DNA from 3 places in the Brevibacillus sp. FSL K6-0770 genome. Region 3 is predicted to be linked to each of the others. Evidence: riboswitches for the same ligand, from Rfam matches in the RefSeq annotation. Region 3 holds a riboswitch; each other region holds the start of a gene.

Region 1 (7,376 bases), 4.7 Mb from region 3:
GCTTGCAACGAGAAAAAACAGGGCTTCCTGCGGGTAACGCTGAAAAAACGCGGATGGAGAAAGCACGACAAGTCACCCCTTGGAAACGAGTATGAAGGTAGTATAAAGAATATTGCAAATTTTGTAAATGTTAAAGTATAAAAAGTTAAGCTACCCAAATAAAGGCTGCTCCACATTGTAAAGATTCGAGTATACTAAACAAGTGGTGAGATGAGTTCAAGTAGATACAGAGAATAAAAGGTGGAGTAGTTCTTTATGCGAATATGGAAACGAGTGTTGCTCCTGATGCTTGTCGTGATTGCCACGACAGCGGGTTATTACGGATACTCCTTTTATGAGTTTGCTCAAAATATCCAGGCTCCTAATGTTGTTACACCTGCCCCGCCGGATGGCGGAGCCGCAACGAAAGCGGCGGAGATACCCGAGTGGGATGGTCAAGAGCGTGTGAACATCTTGCTGATGGGTGTGGATCGCAGGGGAATGAAAAATAACGGGCTTCCCCGTTCCGACTCCATGATGCTGGTCAGTATCGACCCGGCATCCAAGCGTTACGATCTGTTCTCCATTTTGCGGGATACGTATGTGGACATTCCCGGAAATGGCAGCTCGCGTATCAACTCGGCGATTGTAGACGGCGGGCCTGAGCTGGCGATGAAGACGGTCAGCCAGTTTACCGGACTTCCTGTGGATCGCTACGTCATTACCGATTTCGAAGGCTTCAAGGCGCTGATCGACGCGGTGGGCGGCGTCGAGATCGACGTAGAGAAAAACATGTATTACCATGACCCGACAGATAAAGGCGTCTACGATATCAATCTGAAAAAAGGTGTGCAGCAGTTGGATGGCAACAAGGCGTTGCAGTACGTCCGTTTCCGCCATGACGCCACATCCGACTATACGCGCACCGAGCGTCAGCGCAAATTGCTCGCCGCTGTAGCGAGCCAGATGAAGAGCGGCACATCCCTGATCCAGTTGCCGTCCATCCTCAAACAAGTGGCGCCGTACATCCAGACGAACATCAGCTCCATGGACATGCTGAAGCTGTCCGCGCTCGGCTTGAAGCTCGATACGATGCAACCGGGCAACTATCAGCTGCCGCCGATGGGAATGTTCCGGGAATCGCACAAGGCAGGAGCCGTGCTCATTCCCGACGTAGACCAGATTCAGTCGTTCATTCAGGAAAAGCTTGAGCCGCCGACTGAAACGATGCAACAAGAGGACAACAAAACAGACGACAGTACAGACAGCACGCGAATGTAGCGTGCTGTTTTTTTGCATATTTGGGCACACTATCCATGATTTTCTACAGCACAAGCACATTGGGGTGAAGGAGATGGACCAGGAGTTCCTGCATAGATGGTTTTCGCATGGCGGATGCCAAAGTCGTGTACAGCGAGCTTATTCCGAAGCTGAGGGAAATCGATCAGGATAGACTGAATATCGATCATGTCGAAAGGCACTTGGGACTGGGGAAACGAGCAAGGGCATGCGGGACAAGGCAAATTTGCAATCAGACAAAAAACCTTCAGGCGGGCAAATACGGGTGGCATTGTACAATGAGCACTTTGCGAAAAAAGACATTGGCAGCATCTCCTCCCGTTTTTGACGTGCGCGTCCGTCTGCAGGCACGAATCCTTGAACTGACGATACCGATCAAGCTGGAGGACAGCAAAATGATGAAAACGATGGAGGACGCATTGGAAAAGGAAATCGAGAAAGAACTGCAAAAAGTCGTCAAAAAATTGCAGCAACTGGACGTCGATCCGGCGGGATTTGGCATCGTCTATCGCGCCCAGCAGAGGGGATTGAAAGAGATGACGAACCGCGACTGGAGAAAAATTTTCCGGCAGGCGTCTGTTCGTTTTCATGTTCAGGCAACCATTATCCGCAACGGAGTGATAGATTAAAAAAGTTTTTCCTGGGATTGCTATTGACGGGATATTTTCAAAAAGGATATAATCCGGTTTGTATCATGAAAATATGAAAAACGAACATAATATACGTGGAAATCTTTCTTATCAAGAGAGGCGGAGGGACAGGCCCGATGAAGCCCGGCAACCGGTTCATTTTTTCGAAAATGAGCGTCGCGGTGCCAATTCCTACAAGATTGGTTGGATCTTGATAGATGAGAAGGGTGGATGCGAACGTATACATGCGTTGCAGCCCCTTTTTCGTTTATGAAAAAAGGGGCTTTCTGTTTTTCACAAGGCATGTAGACAGATTTTGCTGGGAGGTGGATGCGTTGATTCAATTGCAACAACTGCATAAAAGCTATCAAGTACAAGGCAAGACGATTCCGGCATTGCTCGGGATTGACCTTTCCATAGATAAAGGGGAAATTTACGGGATCATCGGGCATTCCGGTGCGGGGAAAAGTACCCTGATTCGTTGCATCAACCTGTTGGAGCGCCCTACGTCAGGACAAGTCGTTGTCGACGGAGTGGATTTGACCAAGCTCGATGACAGCAAGCTTCAGGAAAAGCGCCGCCAGATCGGGATGATTTTCCAACACTTTAACCTGCTGTCTTCCGCGACCGTAGGCGAGAATGTCGCTTTCCCGCTCAAGCTCGCCAATCGCTCGAAGGCTGAAATCCAGAAAAGAGTGGACGAGCTGCTCAAACTGGTCGGGCTGGAAGCGCATCGGGACAAGTACCCGTCGCAATTGTCCGGCGGTCAGAAGCAGCGCGTAGGCATCGCCCGAGCGCTGGCCAATGATCCGAAAGTGTTGCTGTGCGACGAAGCGACTTCCGCTCTCGATCCGCAGACGACGAACTCGATTCTCGCGCTCTTGCTCGATATCAACCGCAAACTGGGATTGACCATCGTGCTGATCACGCACGAAATGCACGTGATCCGTTCCATCTGCGACCGCGTAGGCGTCATCGATGGCGGAAAAATTGTCGAGTCGGGCGAGGTTCTGGATGTGTTTCTCAAGCCGCAGCATCCGACGACACAGGAATTTGTCGAGCAGGTGGCTGATTCCAGCGAGCTGCGGGAAGCAGTCGCGCACGAAAAGGCGGCAGGAAACCGCACGATTGCCCGCGTCACATTCCTGGGGGAAAAGACGTACCAGCCGATCTTGTTCCAGACGATGCAAGAAACAGGCACGGTGTTCAGCATCTTGCAAGGAACGATTTCCCGCATGAAGGATACGCCGTACGGCCAACTGGTCGTCGAGCTGGAAGGCGATGTCCGTCAAAACGAAAAAACCATCGAGACGTTGCGTCAGCGTGGCTTGGAAGTAGAGGTGATATAGATGGACTGGACTTTGGAAAATGTGGATTGGTCGGAGATCGCCGAGGGAACAATAGATACGCTGACGATGCTTGGCTTCTCGACACTGTTTACCATCCTGATTGGTTTGCCGCTGGGGATTATTTTGTTCCTGACTTCTCGCGGACAGCTTTTGCAAAACCAGGTGTTTTATGCAATTGCCTCATTCGTTGTCAATATACTGCGTTCTGTACCGTTTATCATTTTGATGATCTTGCTGATTCCTGTGACAAAAGTAATTGTGGGTACTTCACTCGGGGTACTCGGAGCGATTCCGCCGCTCGTCATCGGTGCAGCCCCGTTTTTTGCGCGGCTGGTGGAAACCTCGCTGAGAGAGGTGGATCGAGGAGTCATCGAAGCCGCGCAGTCGATGGGAGCCTCCAACTGGCAAATCATCTGGAACGTGCTGCTTCCTGAATCGCGTCCAGGTCTGGTGGCCGGGATTACGATCACGACAGTTGCCCTCGTCTCTTACACCGCGATGTCCGGCGTAATCGGCGGCGGCGGGCTGGGAGATTTGGCAATCCGCTACGGCTACCAACGCTTCCAGACAGATGTCATGATTGTTACAGTGATTATTTTGCTCGTGTTGGTCCAGATCTTGCAGTCGCTGGGGGATCGCCTGGTTATGCGATTCAGCCGCAAGTAAGGTCTTTCCATATAAGCTTTGCAGAACACAGACCAAAAAATAGGGGGAAATCATTTATGAAAAAATTAGTCGTATCTGTACTTTCTACCGTATTGGCATTTTCCTTGGCAGCGTGCGGAAGCAAAACGGAAACAGCTCCAACTCCAACTGAAGGCGGCGCACAAGGCGGACAACAGCAAGAAGTAACGTTGAAAGTAGGCGCTTCTCCGGTTCCACACGCAGCCATTTTGAAGTTCATCGCTCCAAAGCTGAAAGAACAAGGTGTTAACCTGGAAGTGAAAGAGTTTACCGATTATGTACAACCAAACGTACAGCTGAATGAAAAGCAACTGGACGCAAACTTCTTCCAGCACAAGCCTTACCTGGAAGAGTTCAATAAAGGTCAAAACATGGACTTGCAGCCAGTAATCGCCGTGCACATCGAGCCTTTCGGTGCTTACAGCAAAAAAGTAAAATCCGTTGACGAGCTGGCAGAAGGCGCAACCATTGCTTTGCCAAACGACCCGACCAATAGCGGACGCGCGCTCGCTCTGTTGGAGAAAAACGGCGTGATCAAGCTCAAAGAAGGCGCTGGCATCAGCGGAACGGTAAAAGACGTTGTAGAAAACAAGAAAAACCTGAAGTTCAAAGAAGTAGAAGCTGCTATGCTGCCACGCGTCCTGGAAGAAGTTGACCTGGCGCTGATCAACACCAACTATGCACTCGAAGCAAAACTGGTGCCGACAAAAGACGCTCTCTTCCTTGAAGACAAAGAGTCTCCATATGCGAACTTCCTGGTAGCTCGTCCAGACAACAAAGATTCCGAAGCGATCCAAAAGCTGGCGAAAGAACTGAACAGCCCAGAAGTGAAAAAGTTCATTGAAGATGAATACAAAGGTTCCATCGTTCCTGCATTCTAAGGAACAGCTAATTGATGAATCAACAAATAAACCCAATTTGGCCCGTGTGGCTGGTTGGGTTTATTTTCATTTATAAAAGTATAAATATTCGTAAAATTTAATTAAATCTCACCGAACCCCATTCTCAAGACGATTTTTGTCGAGTATATTGTGGTGGCGATAGAAAAAAATTGATAAAGGGGAAAATTCAGATGAACAAAACATTCAAACTACTTTTCGGCGTGTCGCTTGTGGCTGGAAGTATTTTGGCAGGATGTTCCGGGAATCAGGCCGCCGCTCCGCCTTCTGCACCTGCCGAGCAAAAAGCAGGAGAAGCCAAGCAGACGGCGAGCGCTGGCAAGCCGCAAGTGTTCAGGGCCAACCTGACAAGCGAGCCTTCGACGGCGGACCCTGGGCTTGCCAAGGATGCTACGTCAGGCGCGGTCGTTCGTGCTACTTTTGACGGCTTGACCAGATTAGACAAAGACGCCAAGCCGATGAACTCGGTTGCGTCGGACGTGAAAATATCCGACGACAAGCGCGTGTACACGTTTACGATTCGCGACTCGAAGTGGAGTAACGGCGATCCGGTGACAGCGCACGACTTCGAGTATGCCTGGAAGCGTGTGCTCAATCCGAAGCTGGGTGCCGAATATGCGTACCAGCTATACTACATCAAAAATGCGGAAAAGGTGCATACGGGCAAGGCGCAAGCAACCGAGCTGGGGGTAAAAGCTCTTGATGACAAAACGCTTGAAGTCACGCTAGAAAACCCGACACCATTTTTCCTGGAATTGACGGCCTTTTACACCTATTATCCTGTAGACAAAAAAGTGGCAGAAGCCAATCCGAACTGGGCGAATGAAGCAGCAACACACGTTAGCAACGGTCCGTTCAAAATGACGGGCTGGGAGCACAAGAGCAAGATTGTATTGGAAAAGAACGAAAACTACTGGGATAAAGATGCTGTCAAACTCGACCGAATCGAATTTGCCATGATCGAGGATGACAATACAGCGCTGTCCATGTTTGACAACAACGAGCTGGACTGGGCTGGTCAACCGCTTGGCGGTTTGCCGACTGATGCGATCCCGTCTTTGAAGGAAGCCGGCAAGCTGGTCGTTCATCCGAAAGCGACGATGTATTGGTACAAAATCAATACGACCAAAGGGCCGCTGAAAAATGCGAAAATCCGCAAAGCGTTGGCCTATGCGGTTGATCGCCAAAGCATCGTGGACAACATCACGCAGGTTGGACAAGTGCCGACGATGGGAATGCTGCCTCAATCGATGATTATTAAACCGGAGGGCTACTTCCGCGACAACGATGTCGAGACAGCGAAAAAGCTGTTGGCGGAAGGCATGCAAGAACTGGGTGTGACCACCTTGCCCACGATTACGATGTCCTACAACCCGACAGACAGACACAAAAAAATCGCGGAAGCCATGCAGGATCAGTGGAAACGCAATCTCGGCATCGACGTGAAGCTGGCGATCAAAGAATTTAAGGTTCACTTGCAAGATTTGCATGAACTGAATTACGAGATTGGCCGCTTGGGCTGGAATGCCGATTTCAACGATCCGATCAACTATTTGGAAATGTTCCGCGACGCGAAGACCGGAAACAACGATACGGGCTGGGAAGACGAGCGCTACAAAGAGCTTTTGAAACAGTCCGCCTTGGAGAGTGACCCGGAGAAGCGCAAGCAGCTGTTTGCGGAAGCCGAGCAAATTTTCATGGACGCCATGCCAGTCATTCCGCTCTTTACGGATGTCGACGTCTGGGTGCAAAGCGACAAGGTAAAAGGCGTACAGGTAGACGGATTGGGCTTTATCGATCTGAAGTGGGCAGAGATGGTCGAGTAGCAGGCAAAAAAACCCGGTAGCGAGAGTGCCAAGGCATGCCGCTTCCGGGGTTTCCTTTTCAAATTGTCCGGCTTAGTAGCCGAAATCCAACGTTTTTCCTGTTTCTGCATACGTCTTGATGTTGGAGAGAATCATCGGCCAATCTTGACTCGCGTTGGCGTTGGAAGGATGATTTTCGGTCCATTGGTCGTTGATCAAGGTCAGTCGTGTACATCCGCCGACAGGCTCCAGCTTGAAGGTTACGCGGCTCTGCAGTTCAGCGTGGTTGGGCCGGTAAGACGGGCCAGGATGCTCCAGGAAGCTGAAGACTTGCTGCGGCTCGAATGCCAGAACCTTTCCGTACACATGGACTGTCTCAGGGCCATCATTTCCAGGCCCGACATAAGCCAGATCGTCACCGACTTGAAAAGTGGAGCGGATGACGGAGTTGAAAAACGTGCTTTTGACTCCCTCTTCCGAAGTGAGAACGTGCCATACGCGTTCTGGGGTAGCTCCGATGTAAAAATTGAAAATATGATCCATGTCGTGCCTCCTGTTATCAATAAATTTTGAAATTGTAATCCCCAGCTGCAACTACTACTCTTAGTATAGACAGACAAAACAGGGGTGTATTGTAAAAACGCGACAGGAGGCGGACTAAATGGAAAAAAATCCGGATATGCTGCCAAAAGGCGTGCTGCATGCCGTGCTCGGCGGCAAAAAGTTTTCGCT
Region 2 (7,376 bases), 1.0 Mb from region 3:
GCTCGAAGTAGCTTTCTTCTCCCTGATCGATCAATTGCTGCTGGACCTTCGGATCGAGAATGAAGTCGATAAACGCTTTCGCTGCTTCCACGTTTTTCGTATCCTTCTGAATCCCGGCTACGCGCACAGATGCAGGCGCTCCTTCTTCTGGCCAGATGATTTCAACAGGCTCTTTTTTGTTTTTCAGCGTGTAGGCATTGCTTTCTTGCAGGGCTGCCAGTTTGATCTCGCCCCCTGTCAAAGCTTTTGCCACATTCGGATTTTTCGGGTAGACGCGAGCGCCGTTTTGCAGCAGCAGATCGAAGTAAGCTTTGCCTTTGTCCATGCCCTCCTGCTGGAAAAACCAGGCGACAAACGGATAGGCCGGAGCAGCTACCGCCGGGTCCGCCATGCCGACCATATTTTGAAACTCCGGCTTGACCAGATCGTTCCACGATTTCGGAGCTTTGTCTGCCGGGAGTTGTTTCGTATTGGCAATGATGACACCCGCTGCATGCGCACCTGTCGGGTAGTACGTTTTGTTCGCTGGAACGAGCTTCGCCGCAAAGTCTGTCAAGCCCGCAGCGTTATTCGGCGTCCAGCCTTCGAGCAGTTGTCCGTCTTTGCCCAGCTTGTGAATCGACGGCATCGCGTCCATCCAGACGACATCCCAGTGCGGATTGCCTTTTTCCGCTTCGATCCGCGACATGATTTCTGCTCCGTTGCCAGAGACGAGTTTGACTTTGTAGCCTGTCTCTTTTTCAAACATCGGGCCGATGATCTCATCGAAGTCATTGAGATAGACGACGAGCGGCTCTCCCTTCGACTTGTCTTCTTTTGTTGGCGCGCTCCCGGTTGTTGTGGATGCTGCCGGCTGATTGCCCGCTTTGTCTGTACCTGATGCTGCCGGAGTGGTGGAGCCTTGTCCACATCCTGCAAAAAGCAAAGACGTTGAGACGAGCAGCGTCAATACGGACCATTTTGGCTTGCGATTTTTCTTGTTCATTCCGTTTCCCTCCCATTTCTTTTCCTACCGACAACTTTACGCGATTAGTGTGAGCGGAAAGTAAATGAGATGCTAAGCTTGTGTTAAATAACGTCTATGTTTATTGATGGAACGATAGAGAGTATCTATACTGGTGGCGGAGGGATCGACTCGATGAATATTCAGCAATTGCGCGTATTTGCCGTTTCCGCTCAATGCAAGTCGCTGACCGAAGCCGCCGAAGCTTTGCATATCAAGCAGCCAACCGTCAGCTTTCACCTGAAAAAACTGGAGAGCGACCTCGGCGTGGAGCTGTATTACAAGCAGCCGCGGCACTTTCGCCTGACGGAAGCAGGAGCGGCGCTCTTGCCTTATGCCCGCAGAGTGTCCACTTTGCTCACAGAGGCCGGACAAGTCATGGAGGAGTTTCGCCACGGCGGCAGAGGAACGCTGAAAATCGGGGCGAGCTATACGCCTGCCACCTACTATCTTCCCCCTTATCTGGCTTCATTTCAGGCGGAGCATCCGCACGTCCTGCCGATTTTGACCGTAAAAAAAGCGCGGCCGCTCATGGAGCTGCTGCGCGATTTTGAGATCGATTTGGCGATTGTCTCGTTGTCCATGCAGCCCCAGGACGGTCTGCATGTCATTCCGCTGCTTGCCGACGAGCTGCGCCTCGTTCTCGCTCCGCAAAATCCGCTTGCCCAAAAAAACGTGATCGAGCTGACTGATTTGCAATCCGAGCCGTTTCTCATTCACGAAGCAGGCTCCACCTCACGCGAGCTTGCTGAACTTTGGGCCCAGGAAAACCAGCTGCGCTGGCAAGTGCGCATGGAGCTGGGGGCGATCGAGACGATCAAGGAAGCGACCAAACACAACATGGGCGTCAGTGTCCTGCCGTATCGCAGCGTCGTGCGCGAAAGCGAGACTGGTGAACTGATCGTTCGCGAACTGCCCGGCTACGTCAATCGCCGGCACATTTGCCTCGTCTATCGCCAGGACGACATCATGCCTTATCCGGTCCAGAGCTTCATCCGGTTTTTGCAGCATCAACGCCCGCACGCAAAAAGCCCCTCTCCGCTGTAAAAGGGAAAGGGGCGATTATGTAAATCAAATAGCTATTCTACGCGATGCGAACAACACGAGCCTTTTCTGCTTGCGGCAAGAAAGACAAGTCTACGTGTCCGCGTGCTTCATCCAGTCCGATGTCCTCTGCCAAAAGCAGCGCTTCTTCCTGGAAAGTCGGCGTACAGCTTCCTTCGTTCAGCTCACAGAGACGCTTCAAACGCTTCAAGCGATCCGCGCATTTCTCTGCACGCATGCATTCATTGGTCAGCTCACATACATTTACATGGCGCGCATCTGCGATCATGCTGATATCATCTACGTGCACAATCAGCCGCTTGCCTTCTTCTGTGACGAATCCGATCGAGCAAAAATGCGCACCTGACATTTCCAAACGAGTGAGAACCGCATTGGCAAAAATCTCTCCCGTGCGCAGTCGAACCTGAGCTGCTTCAATGGCTCCACCGATCTTCCGCTCGTTGGCGATCACCGTATACATGTCCGTGTAACCGTTAATCTGATAGCGCATAGTACCCTCCCGCTCTTGCTGAGATCAATTATCATTACCATCCTATAATGAAAATCATTATCTGTCAACGGTGAGAATGATTTTTATTCGCCTTGCCTGTCTTGGTTTCCAAAAACGCATGGCCCTTACATTTTACCCAGAAAATCTCCTGCTATCCCCTGATTTCCAAACAAAAACCGCACTTTCTCATGCAGGAAAGTGCGGTCCGTTCTCATCCTATTTGGTATTGGCAAACAGTCCTAATTTCTCAATGCGCTGTACCGCTTCGGCCAGACGTTCTTCACTCGACAACAGCGCGGCGCGAACGTATCCTTCCCCGGTAGGGCCGAAGCCGTCACCGGGAGCAACGACGACATGCGCTTTTTCCAAGAGCAAATCGGAAAACTCGATGGAAGTGAATCCGGCTGGAACCGGGAGCCAGGCAAAAAACGAGCCTTGGGACGGCGGCGCTTGCCAGCCGATGCGGTGCAGATTGGAGAACAAGGCGTTGCGTCTGCTTTCGTAGACAGCCACCAAATCCCGAACGCATTGCTGCGATTCGGTCATCGCGGTTACCGCTGCCATTTGCACAGCACCGAACAGGCTGACGAAATAATGATCCTGAATCAGATTGATCAGTCTCACCAGCTCGCGGTTGCCGACCATCGCACCTACGCGCCAGCCAGCCATGTTGTACGTTTTGGACAAAGTGTAAAACTCGACACCGACCTCTTTTGCCCCTGGCACCTGCATGAAGCTGACCGGCTTTTTGCCGTCGTAGCTGATCGCGCCGTAGGCAAAGTCGTGGCAGACGACGATCTCATGCTTGCGGGCAAATTGAATCGTTTCCTCGTAAAATTCAAACGGCGCATTCACCGCTGTCGGGTTATTCGGATAGTTCAAAAACATCAGCTTGGCCCGATCCAAATCGGCTTGCGGAATTTTGCTGTAGTCCGGCAAAAACTGATTTTCTGCTGTCAGCGGCATCATCGACATCCGACCATTGACGACCGCCACACCCGACCAGTAATCCGGATAGCCCGGGTCCGGTACGAGCGCGACGTCGCCTGCGTTCATCAGCACCTGGCAAATTTCCACCAGTCCTGTTTTGCTGCCGAACAAAACCGCTACTTCTTCTTCCGGATCAAGGTCTACGTCAAATTGTTGTTTATACCAGTGCGCAACAGCCTGCTTCAGTTCCAGTCGGCCGGAAAAAGGCGGGTACTTGTGGTGAAGCGGGTTGGCTGTATGTGCTTGCAGCGCTTCTACGATGTGGGGAGGAGTCGGCAAGTCCGGGTTTCCCTGCCCCAGGTTGATCACATCGTGCCCGTTGGCGATGACTTTATTTACTTTCGCTACCAGCGTCGCGAAAAATTGGGTTGGCAGTCGGTCAATCATGTCGGAAGGTTGGATACGCATTTCTCTTCAGTTCCTTTCTTTTCGCCCATACAGCAAAAACCCCTTTTTTCCGTACAGAAAAAGGGGGAGATCAGCTTGGTCACGTCCTTATCTGTCAGGAATACTCCTGCTGGAATTGGCACAGCATCTGCATCGCTACACGCGCAGATCCGCTGCCGGGCTTCATAGGGCCAGTCCCTCCGCCTCTCTTCATAAGTAAATCACACGGAATATACTGTTTTTAATCTTCTTCATACTACATTGCCTGCTCTCGACGTGTCAAGATGCTTCCCCGCAGGCGCTCGCCTTTTTTCGCTACATCTTTTCTGCGGTTGGCACAGCCACCTTTTGACGGCGATTCAAAAACGTTGTGTGGAAGGCGAAAAACGCCACGGACAAGAGCGCAAGCCCTGCCATGATGTACAAAAGCCCTTGCGCCTGAAAGTGCTGGAAAATGATCGCGCCGAGCAACGGTCCGAGCATCCGCCCTGCCGAGCCTGTTCCCGCGATCAGCCCTTGAATAAAGCCTTCCCGTCCTGCTGGCGTAATTTGTGCGGCTACGGCAGGAACGGCTGGCCAGACGAGCATTTCGCCCAACGTCATGATAAACATTGCGGCGACGAAGCCCGCATAGGAGGTCGACTGCGACAAAATCAGCATCGACAAGGCAAAGACGTAGGAGCCGAGCAGCATTTGCGCTTTCAGCGTGCGAGCAAAGCGGCGAATGACCCAGGCGATCAGCGGTTGACCAAACAGGATCAAGCCGCCATTCAGCGTCCACAGCAAGCTGTACTGGCGCAAGGAGATGCCCAAAGATTGCATGTAAGTCGACAACACCGTCGTCCATTGCACGTACACAATCCAGCTGATCAGCAAGCCGCTGCACAAAAACAGCAAGGCTCCCCAAACCACTTTTCGCGTTGGCTGAAGCTCTCCTGCGCCATGTGCGCCAAGCTGTCCGTCAGCATCGGTCTTGCTCGTGTCCGACTCGCCCGCTGGCGAAGCAGGCAGTGGCCGATTCTCCGCCGCTTTCAGATGGCGCGGCAAAAAGATCACGAAGATGGCGAGAACGATCATTTGCGTGAGTGCGTTCCCGAAAAAGGTCCAGGAAAACGATACGCTCGCCAAAAGTCCGCCCAGCGCCGAGCCTGCCGCCACTCCCGCATTCAACGCGACGTAAATCATGTTGATTCCTTTGCGCCCGCCTTCCGGCCACAAAACGACCGCCAGCGCGTTCATGACAGGAGACAGCGTTCCGTAGAACAGCCCGTTTAACAGCAGCAGGATCGTATACACGGTAAAATCGTGCGTAAGTCCAAGACCGATTGTAATCAAAATAATGCCGACAGAGCCGATTATGATCGTCCGCATTCTTCCCCAGCGGTCAAACAGCATGCCACCCGTGATGCTTCCGATCAAAAACGCGCCCTGGTTCAATAACAGCAAAAAACCCGCTACAGGCAGCGGCTTCCCCAAGTAATCGTGAATGTAAATCGTGACGAGCGGCCATATACATGCCATACCCGTAGAAAAAATGATGGCAGCAACCGCCAGAAGACGAATGCTGCTCGGATAGGATTCCCATTTCTGTCTCATAATCTAGTTCTCTCCCCGACGAAAATCGCCGTTCTTTCCGCCTGATTTGCTCAACAGACAGGTCGGCCCGATGACCATGCCTTTGTCCATCGCCTTGCACATGTCGTACACCGTAAGAGCAGCAACGCTTACCGCTGTCAAAGCTTCCATCTCGACGCCTGTTTTTCCGGTCGTCCGCACGCTTGCTTCCAGGCCCAGCGTCGTCTCGTTTTCAAAAGTGAAGCGAATATCAATCCCGGTCAAGGAAAGCGGATGACACATCGGAATGATGTCCCACGTCTTTTTCGCAGCCATGACTCCCGCTACTTGCGCGACTGCCAGCACATCCCCCTTCTCTACCCGCCCTTCGCGAATACGCTGAAGCGTCTCGGGCTTCATGACGATTTTGCTTTCCGCTACGGCCTCCCGCTTGGTGATGTCTTTTTCCGAAACATCCACCATGCGTGCACGGTTTTGTTCATTAAAATGCGTCAGTTGATCACTCATGTTCCTGTTCGTCCTCCATTTGTACGATCCCGTAACCCGCTTACAACTTTGCTTCTTCTACCTTACTCCCGCCGCTTGCGAAAAGCAATGGGAACACCGCGAGATTTGTCTTTGGCAAATCATGTCGCACCGCTTTCACTATCTTGCTGATTTATTGCCGAAAACGTACGGAATCGCGAAAACAAAGGTATACTGTGCGTACATTGGCAACTGTTAAGGAGGCGCAAACAAAATGAACAAAAATCAGCACATATACTGGGCAAAAGTAGAGCATGGCGAGTGGAGTCTGTACATCGCAGCAACAGAGAAGGGACTTGCTTTCGTCGGCTCCAATCACCACCCGATTGACGAATTGGCACAATGGGCAGCGCGGCGCAAACCCCGATACGCTCTCGTCCAGGATGCGGCTCGGCTGGCTCCGTACGCCAAAGAGATCATCGAGTATTTGCAGGGAGAACGCCAGCAGTTTTCAGTCGCCCACGATCTGTCGGGCACTCCTTTTCAACAAGCGGTTTGGCAGGCGTTGCAGCAAATTCCGTACGGACAGACGGCCTCTTACTCCGACGTTGCTGCCCACATCAACAACAGCGCGGCTGTCCGGGCAGTGGGCGCAGCGATTGGCGCCAATCCGTTGTTGTTGACGATTCCGTGCCATCGGGTGGTCGGAAAAGACGGGAAGCTTACAGGCTATCGCGGCGGCCTCCCCATGAAAACAGAGCTGCTCAAGCTGGAGAAAACGAGCGTGAAACGGAGCGCTGTCCATGTCTGACACGTTGGCGAATCGAATCGACGCGCAAAGCTGGGAGCAGATCGTTCATGAGTTGGATGCACAAGGCTACGCCACTCTCCCGCGCCTATTAAAGGAAGAAGAATGTCAGGAGTTGATCGCGGGCTACTCCGCTGACTCGCTTTTTCGCAAAACAATCCCGATGGAGCGCTACCGCTTTGGCAGCGGCGAATATCGCTACTATCAGGCTCCGCTGCCGCCGCTCGTCCAACAGCTCAGGGCAAGCTTGTATCCCCGGCTGGCTCCAGTAGCCAATCATTGGGGGCAACTGCTCGGACATACGGCTGCTTTCCCTGCGGCTCTGACTGATTTTCTCGATCATTGTCACCAGCACGGACAGACCAGGCCGACGCCGCTGATTTTAAAATACGAAGCAGGCGGCTACAATTGTCTGCATCAGGATATGTACGGAGAGCTGTTTTTTCCGTTTCAGGTTGTGTTTGTCTTAAATCAGCAGGAAAAAGACTTTTCCGGCGGGGAATTTCTCCTGACAGAGCAACGGCCACGCGCGCAAAGCAGAGGTCATGTGATAACCTTGGAACAAGGGGCGGGATTGATTTTCCCCACCTCCT
Region 3 (7,376 bases):
TCGCTTTTCGCCCCGATGTCGACGCCTTTGGTCGGCTCGTCGAACATGAACACTTGCGCATCCGTATCCAGCCATTTGCCAATCGCGACTTTTTGCTGGTTTCCTCCGCTGAGGTAGCCAACCAGCTGTGTGATGTCTGCCGTCTTTACGCCCAGACGGCTCACCAGCTCCCTCGCCTGCTTCGCTTCTGCCCCTCTGCGGACAAATCCGAGCCGCGACCACTTCTCCAAAGCGGAGACAGACAAGTTGTTCTGGACAGATTCCTCGACAAAAATGCCTTCTTTGCGCCGTTCTTCCGGTACGAGGACGATTCCCGCATCAACAGCGTCCTTCGGCGACCGCAGCCGCACCTCTTTGCCGCTCAGCCTGACTTGTCCCGCCTCGGCGGTATCCGCTCCGAACAAAAGTCTCGCCAGTTCCGTCTTCCCGGCTCCAACCAGCCCGACAATCCCGACAATCTCGCCTTCGCGAACGCTCAAATCGGCGCGGCGAACCTTGCCGCCAGCCACTCCCGCAGCTTCCAGAAGCACCCCGCCTACAGGCACTTCGACTTTCGGGAACTCTTCCTCGAAGCTTTTGCCCAGCATGTTGCCGATGACCTCATCCATCGTCGTGTGGGACGTCTCGCTCGTCACGATCAGTTGACCGTCCCGCATGATCGTGATTCGGTCGCATATCTCAAAAATTTCCGGCAGGCGATGGGAAATGTAGATGATCCCGACACCCGCTTTTTTCAACTGGTCAATGATGAGAAACAGCCGCTCGCTCTCCTTCGTGCTCAACGGAGCTGTCGGTTCGTCAAAAATGACGTACTTCGCTTTTTGCACGGTCGCGCGGGCAATCAGGATCAGTTGCTTTTCGGACAGCGTACATTCCTCGACGAGCATGCGCACAGGGATGGAAAAGCCGAAGCTCTGCAAAATGCTTTCCGCTTCCTTGTGCAAGCTCGGCCAGTTCATGAATCCTTTGCGGCCTGCCGAGACAATCTGATCGAGCAAAATGTTTTCCGTCACGCTCAAGTACGGGATCAGCGCCGTATCCACTTCCTGGTACACGCACTGGATGCCTAAAGCTTTCGCATCCTGGGGCGATTGGATCGACACCTCTTTGCCGTCAATCGTGATGCTCCCCCCGTCAGACTGATACGCGCCCGTCAAAATTTTCATCAAGGTACTTTTCCCCGCTCCATTCGCCCCTAAAAGCGCATGAACCTCGCCAGCCTTGACCTCAAAATCGACCGAACGCAGCGCAGGAACGCCGGAGAACTGCTTCACAATCCCTTTCATCTGCAAGCTGGACACTTTTCGCACCCCCTTAAATAAGCAAGATTCCCGTTGACTGATCAACGGGAATAGCCAAATCAACCAGCTTTATATGCTTACTTGCCCCACTCTTTCACGTACTGGGACAAGTCGCCCATTGTCACTTTTTTGTCCTTAGGCAAATCTTCTTGTTTCACCAACACCGGATTCAGCTTCACGCTGTCTGGCACTTGCTCGCCTTTGATTTTTTGGAAAATAGCCGCTGCGTGAGTGCGTCCGATGTTCGATGGATCTACGGCTGCAGTCGCTGCCCATGGCGAATTTGCTTCCTGGATCAGTTGCAGGTCTTCATCACTCAGGTCGATGCCGTATACTTTGATTTCTGTGCGGCCTGCTTGCAAGATCGCACGGGTTGCCCCTTTGGCAAATTCATCCCAAGATGCCCATACAGCCGTGATGTCGCCTTTGTTCGGATATTTTTTCAGGATGGCTTCCATCTGTGCTTGGGTATCCAGCGCTGTGTTGTTTGTCGCGGAACCGAAAGCGGCGACTTCCTTGATATCCGGATATTTTTTCAGGAACGCTTCATAAGTCACCTGACGTTTTTCCATCGGAGCAAAGCCTGCCACCCAAATTTTCACGATGTTGCCTTTGCCGCCGGAATCTGCCGCCAGCTTTTCCAGGCTCAGCTCTGCCAGCTTGTTGTCGTCTTGCTCGACAATCGGCACGCCAGGCAGCTTGATGTCTGTGTCGAACAGAACGACCGGGATTTTTTTGTCGACAGCTTTTTGCGTACCTTGTTGCAACGCTTCCGCTGTACCGTGGTCAATCAGGATGCCGTCAAAGTTTTGGTTGACCGCAGCGTCAAGATTCGACGCCATTTTCGACAAATCCGTATCTGCGTTGAATACTGTCAGCTCTCCGCCGTTTTTCTCGACTTCCTGCTTCACACCGTTAATGTATTGAGCCGAAAACGTTCCTACATTTTGGCGCATGATCAGGGCAATCCGCTTCGCTTTTTCGCCGGAAGCGCCGTTTGCCGCCGTGTTTTTCGTATCGGCTCCGCCGCCGCACGCGGTCAAGGCCACCGATACTGCCAGTACGAGTGATGTGATAAGGCCCAGTTTCTTTTTCATCGAAAAATCCCCCTTTTTCTTTGTTCCTTGTTGTGCTGCAAGCTGAGGAGGCGACGACCTTCCCTTTCCAAAAGGAAAAGCCTCTTTCAACAGATGAAAGAGGCTTGATCGACAAGATTCGCGCCTCTTATCTGTCAGGTATCGCTACCTGTTGGAGTTAGCACCTTGGCTCGCAAGACATTGATCTTGCCAGCTAGGTTGCCGGGCGTCATAGGGCCATTCCCTCAGCCTTCTCTGGATAAGAGTAGTTATTATTTTCGAAACCTTTGTATTAGTATATAGAGACTATAATCCGTGTTTTACCCATCTGTCAACTAGGTTTTTAAAACTTTTCTCCTTTAAATTTATTCCGCCGCTGCGTCCAAATTTTGGAGGAATCGTGTAGGCTCTTGTCGAAATATCGTAGATTGAAGCAGCCATGCAAATTTGCGATGGGGATGTCCGATGATTCTACTAAAAGAAGTAATTTTGCAGATGTTTTTTGCTCTGACGCCATTTGTCCTGTTCAATATTTATTACCGCGACCGAATGCGCAATTACAGCCGCGCTTTCATTCTTGTGACCAGCTCGATTTGCATGTTTCTGGCCATGACCTTCGCGACCAGCGTCTCGGAAGGCGTGATTTTCGATATCAGGCACATCATCGTATTTTTTGCCCTAGTCTATGGGGGAGTGCGGATCGCGCTGGTCTTACTGATCGAGTCCGCGCTATACCGCTATTATTTGGGTGGTGAAGGCATCTGGCTCGCGCTGCTTGCCCTGGTTGTCACCTTTGCCATCTCCCTCCTGATGTATCGGCGTTACAAAGCCAGTTATCGGAAAACACTGTATATTTTTTTGACGGGCGCGCTCTTTTCCCTGGTAGCTTTGGGGTTGACCTATCTATACTTTCCCACCTATGTATCCCATCATCCTGCCTACTACTTGTTCGTGATCCCCGTTCAAAACTTTGTCGGAATTTGGCTTTTGTTGTCGCTATTTAGCAAGTGCGTATCCGACAAAGAACTGTTTATTCGACACGCCCAAAATGAAAAAATCGAAACGATGAGCCATGTCGCCGCATCGCTTGCTCACGAGGTGAGAAATCCGCTCACAGCGGTCAAAGGATTTTTGCGCCTGATCCAGGAAAATCCTGAAAATATTACGAAAACCGATCAGTACATCCGCATCAGCATGGACGAAATCCAGCGGACGGAAGCGATCCTGACCGAGTATCTCGCTTTGTCCAAGCCGCTCAAGGAGCGCACCGAGCTAATCAACGTATGCGACCAGCTTTACGTCGTGCGGGAAGTCATGCTGCCTTTTGCCAATATGCACAATGTCGAGCTGGAGCTGCAAGCTTATGAAAAGCCTGTCACGATTCTGGCCAATCCCGACGAGTTCAAACAAGTCTTGGTCAACTTCATCAAAAATGCGATCGAAGCTTGTGAGCAGACGGTCAACGGCAAAGTGTCCCTCTCGCTGTTCATTGAGAAAAGCAACGCCATGCTGATCATCAAAGACAACGGCATCGGGATGGACGAAGGCCAGATCAAACGCCTCGGGTCCATTTATTTCTCGACGAAAACAAGCGGAACCGGTCTCGGGCTTACGTACTCCTATCACGTCATCCACGCGTTCGGCGGGTCGGTAAGCGTGTCCAGCAAGCCAAAAGTCGGAACCAAATTCACGATCACGTTTCCGTATCACGCGCAACCCTAGCCGTCAGTCGAGTGATCTGGGCTTAAACGAGCGACCTGGTCATGAATACTTGCTTGGCCATCACGTCAAAACCTGCCCTTTGCAAAATACGGATGGCCATTTCGTTGGAAACTGGCAAATTGACCGTGAGGCGATACAGCTCCTTGTCCCATGGCGAAAACACATGGGCAAGAGCACTTCTGACAATCGCCTCACGGTCGGCCCGTTCCGGCCTTGCCTCACACTGAAACAGCAAGGCTGTCGTTTGTTTTCCGTTTTCAAAAATCCGTCTGTACAAGGCATAGCCGATTACTTGTTTGTTCTCATCGCGGACGAGTACCGCTTGCTTGTTCTCAATCGTTCTCCACTGAATATCCCAAAGCGGTTTGGTCCAAAAGTCCAATGAATACACGTCATCCGGCATGCCTTCAAGCAATTCGTAGGACGGGCTTGCTTCCTTTTGCAAAGCGGAAAGCACGCCTTCTTCTGTGGAAGACGCCTCGACGTTTTTCAGCGAAGTTGGATGTGAGCGCTTGTGGTCATGAGCTTTTTGTTCCAGAAAAATCGACTGGTCACAGACGGCGAAGCCTATTTTCTCGTACAAGGCTATCGCCCTGTCGTTCTCCCGAATGGCGACCAGCGCCGCAAGCTGTACACCCTGCTCCCGATATATTTGCAAAGTCGCTTCCATCAAGGCTTGGCCGACTCCGCACCGCCTATGCTCCAGCGCTACCCCTGTCCCGCCATTCCACCCAACTTTTTGCCCGTCCCGCTCCCAAATTCCATTCAGTACAATTCCGGCAGGCTCGCCGTTTACAAAGGCAACCAGCGAATGCGTTGGCGACAACTCTTCCTTACCCATTTTCCAGATGAGCGTGTCCGCCGTCTTCGATTGATCGAAAAAGTACCCGGAAAACCCTCTGTTGTAAGCTAAAACAGTCTCTGCCACCGTACATTGCTCCATTGATTTCAAAACCAGCACAGCCATTCCTCCTCGGCTTGGATGACATACGCGTTTATTTTATCAAATAATTTTAAATCGATAAAATATTTTTGATTAAAGGATTTGCAAGCGAGTATCTTCGGCCGTAAGAAAACACCAGCGGCCTCTTCCGGCTTTTTTCTTGCTCAGCCAAATAGTCGCAGGCAAAAGGAAATGTTACATAGAAAAGACCGCCTGACCAAACCGTTCTGTCAAGCGCTCCGTGACGATCCTTCCGCATATTTGATTGCTCTGTTCCCTTTTTCTAATGATGAACGGGCGGCACTTGTTGCTCGTTCTTCGGATGTTTTTCAAAAAACAGCAAATCGTTTTGCCGATTCAACGTGGCTAAAAATACTTGCTCAACCGCGACGCCGCTTTTATGTAGCTCCTGCAAAAGCCAGTTTTCATCCCGCTCGCGATAGGTCAACACTTCTGCGCATATTTTCCCCTCGATAATCACAGGCAAAGAAATGCCTGTCGAAGCCGTCTTGATTTGCAAATCTTGTCTCGTCACGGTCTGCTGTGCCGATTTTTTCAAGACCGTCAAACGCCCGTTGGCCTCGATAATCGCCATATCAATCTCGGCGAGATCGAAAATATCTTTTTCCCGCAGCATTTGCAGCACGTTGTCGAGGGAATAGCGGATTTTTTTCAGCTGATCGACGAGAAACTCGCCGTTGTAATAAACAACCGTCGGCTCAAACGTGACCATTTTGCCAAAGCGCCTGGAAACGACCGACCATTGCGACACGATTCGTTGCAGCACGCCCAATGTCACAATCGCGACAGCTATGGGGATATGGTGGACGTTCGGTTCGGCGATATCGGCCCCTGCCACCGAGCCTAACGTGATGATCACCATAAAATCAAAAACAGGCAGCTCGCCAATCGAGCGTTTTCCCATGAATAGCGTCACAACCAACAATAGCGGCAAAATCGAGCAAACCCGCCCGATCACGATCAAGCTTTCACTGAACAGCTCCACCCACTTGTGCCTCCTGCTCTATGCCTTTCTTCGTTTTACTATGTAAAGTTTTGGAAGCAATTATACAAGTTCGCCGATCAAGAAAGGCCGTTTCCCGCTTTCCCGAGCTGACGGCCTTGAAAAAGACGTTGCTATTTTCATATCGCAGAAAATTTTCCATTATATGGACCAAAAAATTATATGCTCCCCAGCCGCTGCGATGTTTTGTGGGCAGCATCCTGCACGCGCTCGATCAAATAGTTCAACCGTTCTTCTTTCAAATCAAAGGTGACGATTCCGATGCTGAGAGCACCGATTACTTTTTGCGTATAATCAAAAATCGGAGAGGCAACAGAAGCTGTATTCTCTGTCCGTTCCGCAAAACTCACCGCGTAACCAGCCTTGCGAATCTGGGCCAGCTTCTCCATAAATGCAGGCGTCTCCTCCTCGCCGACGAGTTGAAGCACGGTCTGCCTCGCTTCCTCCTCTGGCATGTGCGCCAAAACGACCTTGTTCGCTGCACCGATGTGCATCGGGATGCGCAAGCCAAGCTGATCGTAGATGCGAATATTGTGCTGGCTGTCCACTCGATCGACCACGATCGACTCCAAACCGCTCGGCTGGCTGAAATAAACGCTTTCCTCGACTTCTCTGGCCAGCTCCTCAATCATCGGTTTGATCACTTTGCGATAATCGATCCGATCCAGGACGCGAAGTCCAAACTCCATCCACCTGATTCCCAACGTGTACTGCTTCGTCGCCGCATCGTGCTCCACCAAATCGTGATTCATCAAAGTGTACAGGAGGCGATAAGTCGTACTCACCGGAAGCTGGCATTCTTTCGCCAAATCGTTGATGGTCCACCACTTTCTATGCTCGTCCGACGCAAGTGCCGTCGCAATCGCCATCGCCCGATCAAACGATTGAATCACTGTCATTTCCCCTTTTTCTATGTTCTCGTCTATCTCATATCTTAAACTACTCGCTACAATTTTGTGAATCGTAAAAAATTTTACACAAATCCCCACATCTGGCGCGGAATAGCGATTGACAGTGCAAAATCAGAATGTGTACACTTAGAGTGATTTTTCGAAATATGAACAATATTCCATAATACGGAATAAAGGGAGGCAACTATGTTCCAAGGCAGCCAATCCATGGTCAAAAAGATGAAGACAGTCATCATCAAGCATCCCCGTGAAGCTTTTATCAGCCAGGCCCACCTCGAAGAATCGTGGAAAACCTTTAACTATACAGACCGTCCTGATTGGGACAAAGCTTTGCACGAGTACGAGAAGTTCGAAGCCATTTTGCAAGAGCATGTGGAAAACGTCCTGCATCTCCCGCAA

The links. A riboswitch is a leader RNA that binds a small molecule or an ion and turns the genes downstream of it on or off. The one in region 3 is predicted to bind S-adenosylmethionine.
Region 1: another riboswitch for S-adenosylmethionine. It lies ahead of NST23_RS02700 (methionine ABC transporter ATP-binding protein); the one in region 3 lies ahead of NST23_RS24740 (sugar ABC transporter substrate-binding protein).
Region 2: another riboswitch for S-adenosylmethionine. It lies ahead of NST23_RS19920 (pyridoxal phosphate-dependent aminotransferase); the one in region 3 lies ahead of NST23_RS24740 (sugar ABC transporter substrate-binding protein).

Annotation. Positions count from the first base shown of each region.
Region 1 covers NZ_JBBOBQ010000001.1:494,785-502,160, forward strand. Annotated here, with positions in the region: gene NST23_RS02685 (MFS transporter) at 1-66, opposite strand, end outside; gene NST23_RS02690 (LCP family protein) at 256-1,260, shown strand; gene NST23_RS02695 (Ger(x)C family spore germination C-terminal domain-containing protein) at 1,557-1,907, shown strand; SAM riboswitch class I at 2,013-2,132, shown strand; gene NST23_RS02700 (methionine ABC transporter ATP-binding protein) at 2,243-3,256, shown strand; gene NST23_RS02705 (methionine ABC transporter permease) at 3,257-3,922, shown strand; gene NST23_RS02710 (MetQ/NlpA family ABC transporter substrate-binding protein) at 3,979-4,821, shown strand; gene NST23_RS02715 (peptide ABC transporter substrate-binding protein) at 5,013-6,665, shown strand; gene NST23_RS02720 (SRPBCC family protein) at 6,738-7,187, opposite strand; gene NST23_RS02725 (helix-turn-helix transcriptional regulator) at 7,306-7,376, shown strand, end outside.
Region 2 covers NZ_JBBOBQ010000001.1:4,172,361-4,179,736, forward strand. Annotated here, with positions in the region: gene NST23_RS19905 (extracellular solute-binding protein) at 1-985, opposite strand, end outside; gene NST23_RS19910 (LysR family transcriptional regulator) at 1,139-2,050, shown strand; gene NST23_RS19915 (hypothetical protein) at 2,088-2,558, opposite strand; gene NST23_RS19920 (pyridoxal phosphate-dependent aminotransferase) at 2,775-3,956, opposite strand; SAM riboswitch class I at 4,041-4,154, opposite strand; gene NST23_RS19925 (MFS transporter) at 4,251-5,531, opposite strand; gene moaC (cyclic pyranopterin monophosphate synthase MoaC) at 5,535-6,017, opposite strand; gene NST23_RS19935 (methylated-DNA--[protein]-cysteine S-methyltransferase) at 6,250-6,786, shown strand; gene NST23_RS19940 (2OG-Fe(II) oxygenase) at 6,779-7,376, shown strand, end outside.
Region 3 covers NZ_JBBOBQ010000001.1:5,204,246-5,211,621, forward strand. Annotated here, with positions in the region: gene NST23_RS24735 (sugar ABC transporter ATP-binding protein) at 1-1,301, opposite strand, end outside; gene NST23_RS24740 (sugar ABC transporter substrate-binding protein) at 1,379-2,398, opposite strand; SAM riboswitch class I at 2,523-2,643, opposite strand; gene NST23_RS24745 (ATP-binding protein) at 2,843-4,099, shown strand; gene NST23_RS24750 (GNAT family N-acetyltransferase) at 4,122-5,060, opposite strand; gene NST23_RS24755 (DUF421 domain-containing protein) at 5,326-6,048, opposite strand; gene NST23_RS24760 (IclR family transcriptional regulator) at 6,225-6,959, opposite strand; gene NST23_RS24765 (dimethylarginine dimethylaminohydrolase family protein) at 7,164-7,376, shown strand, end outside.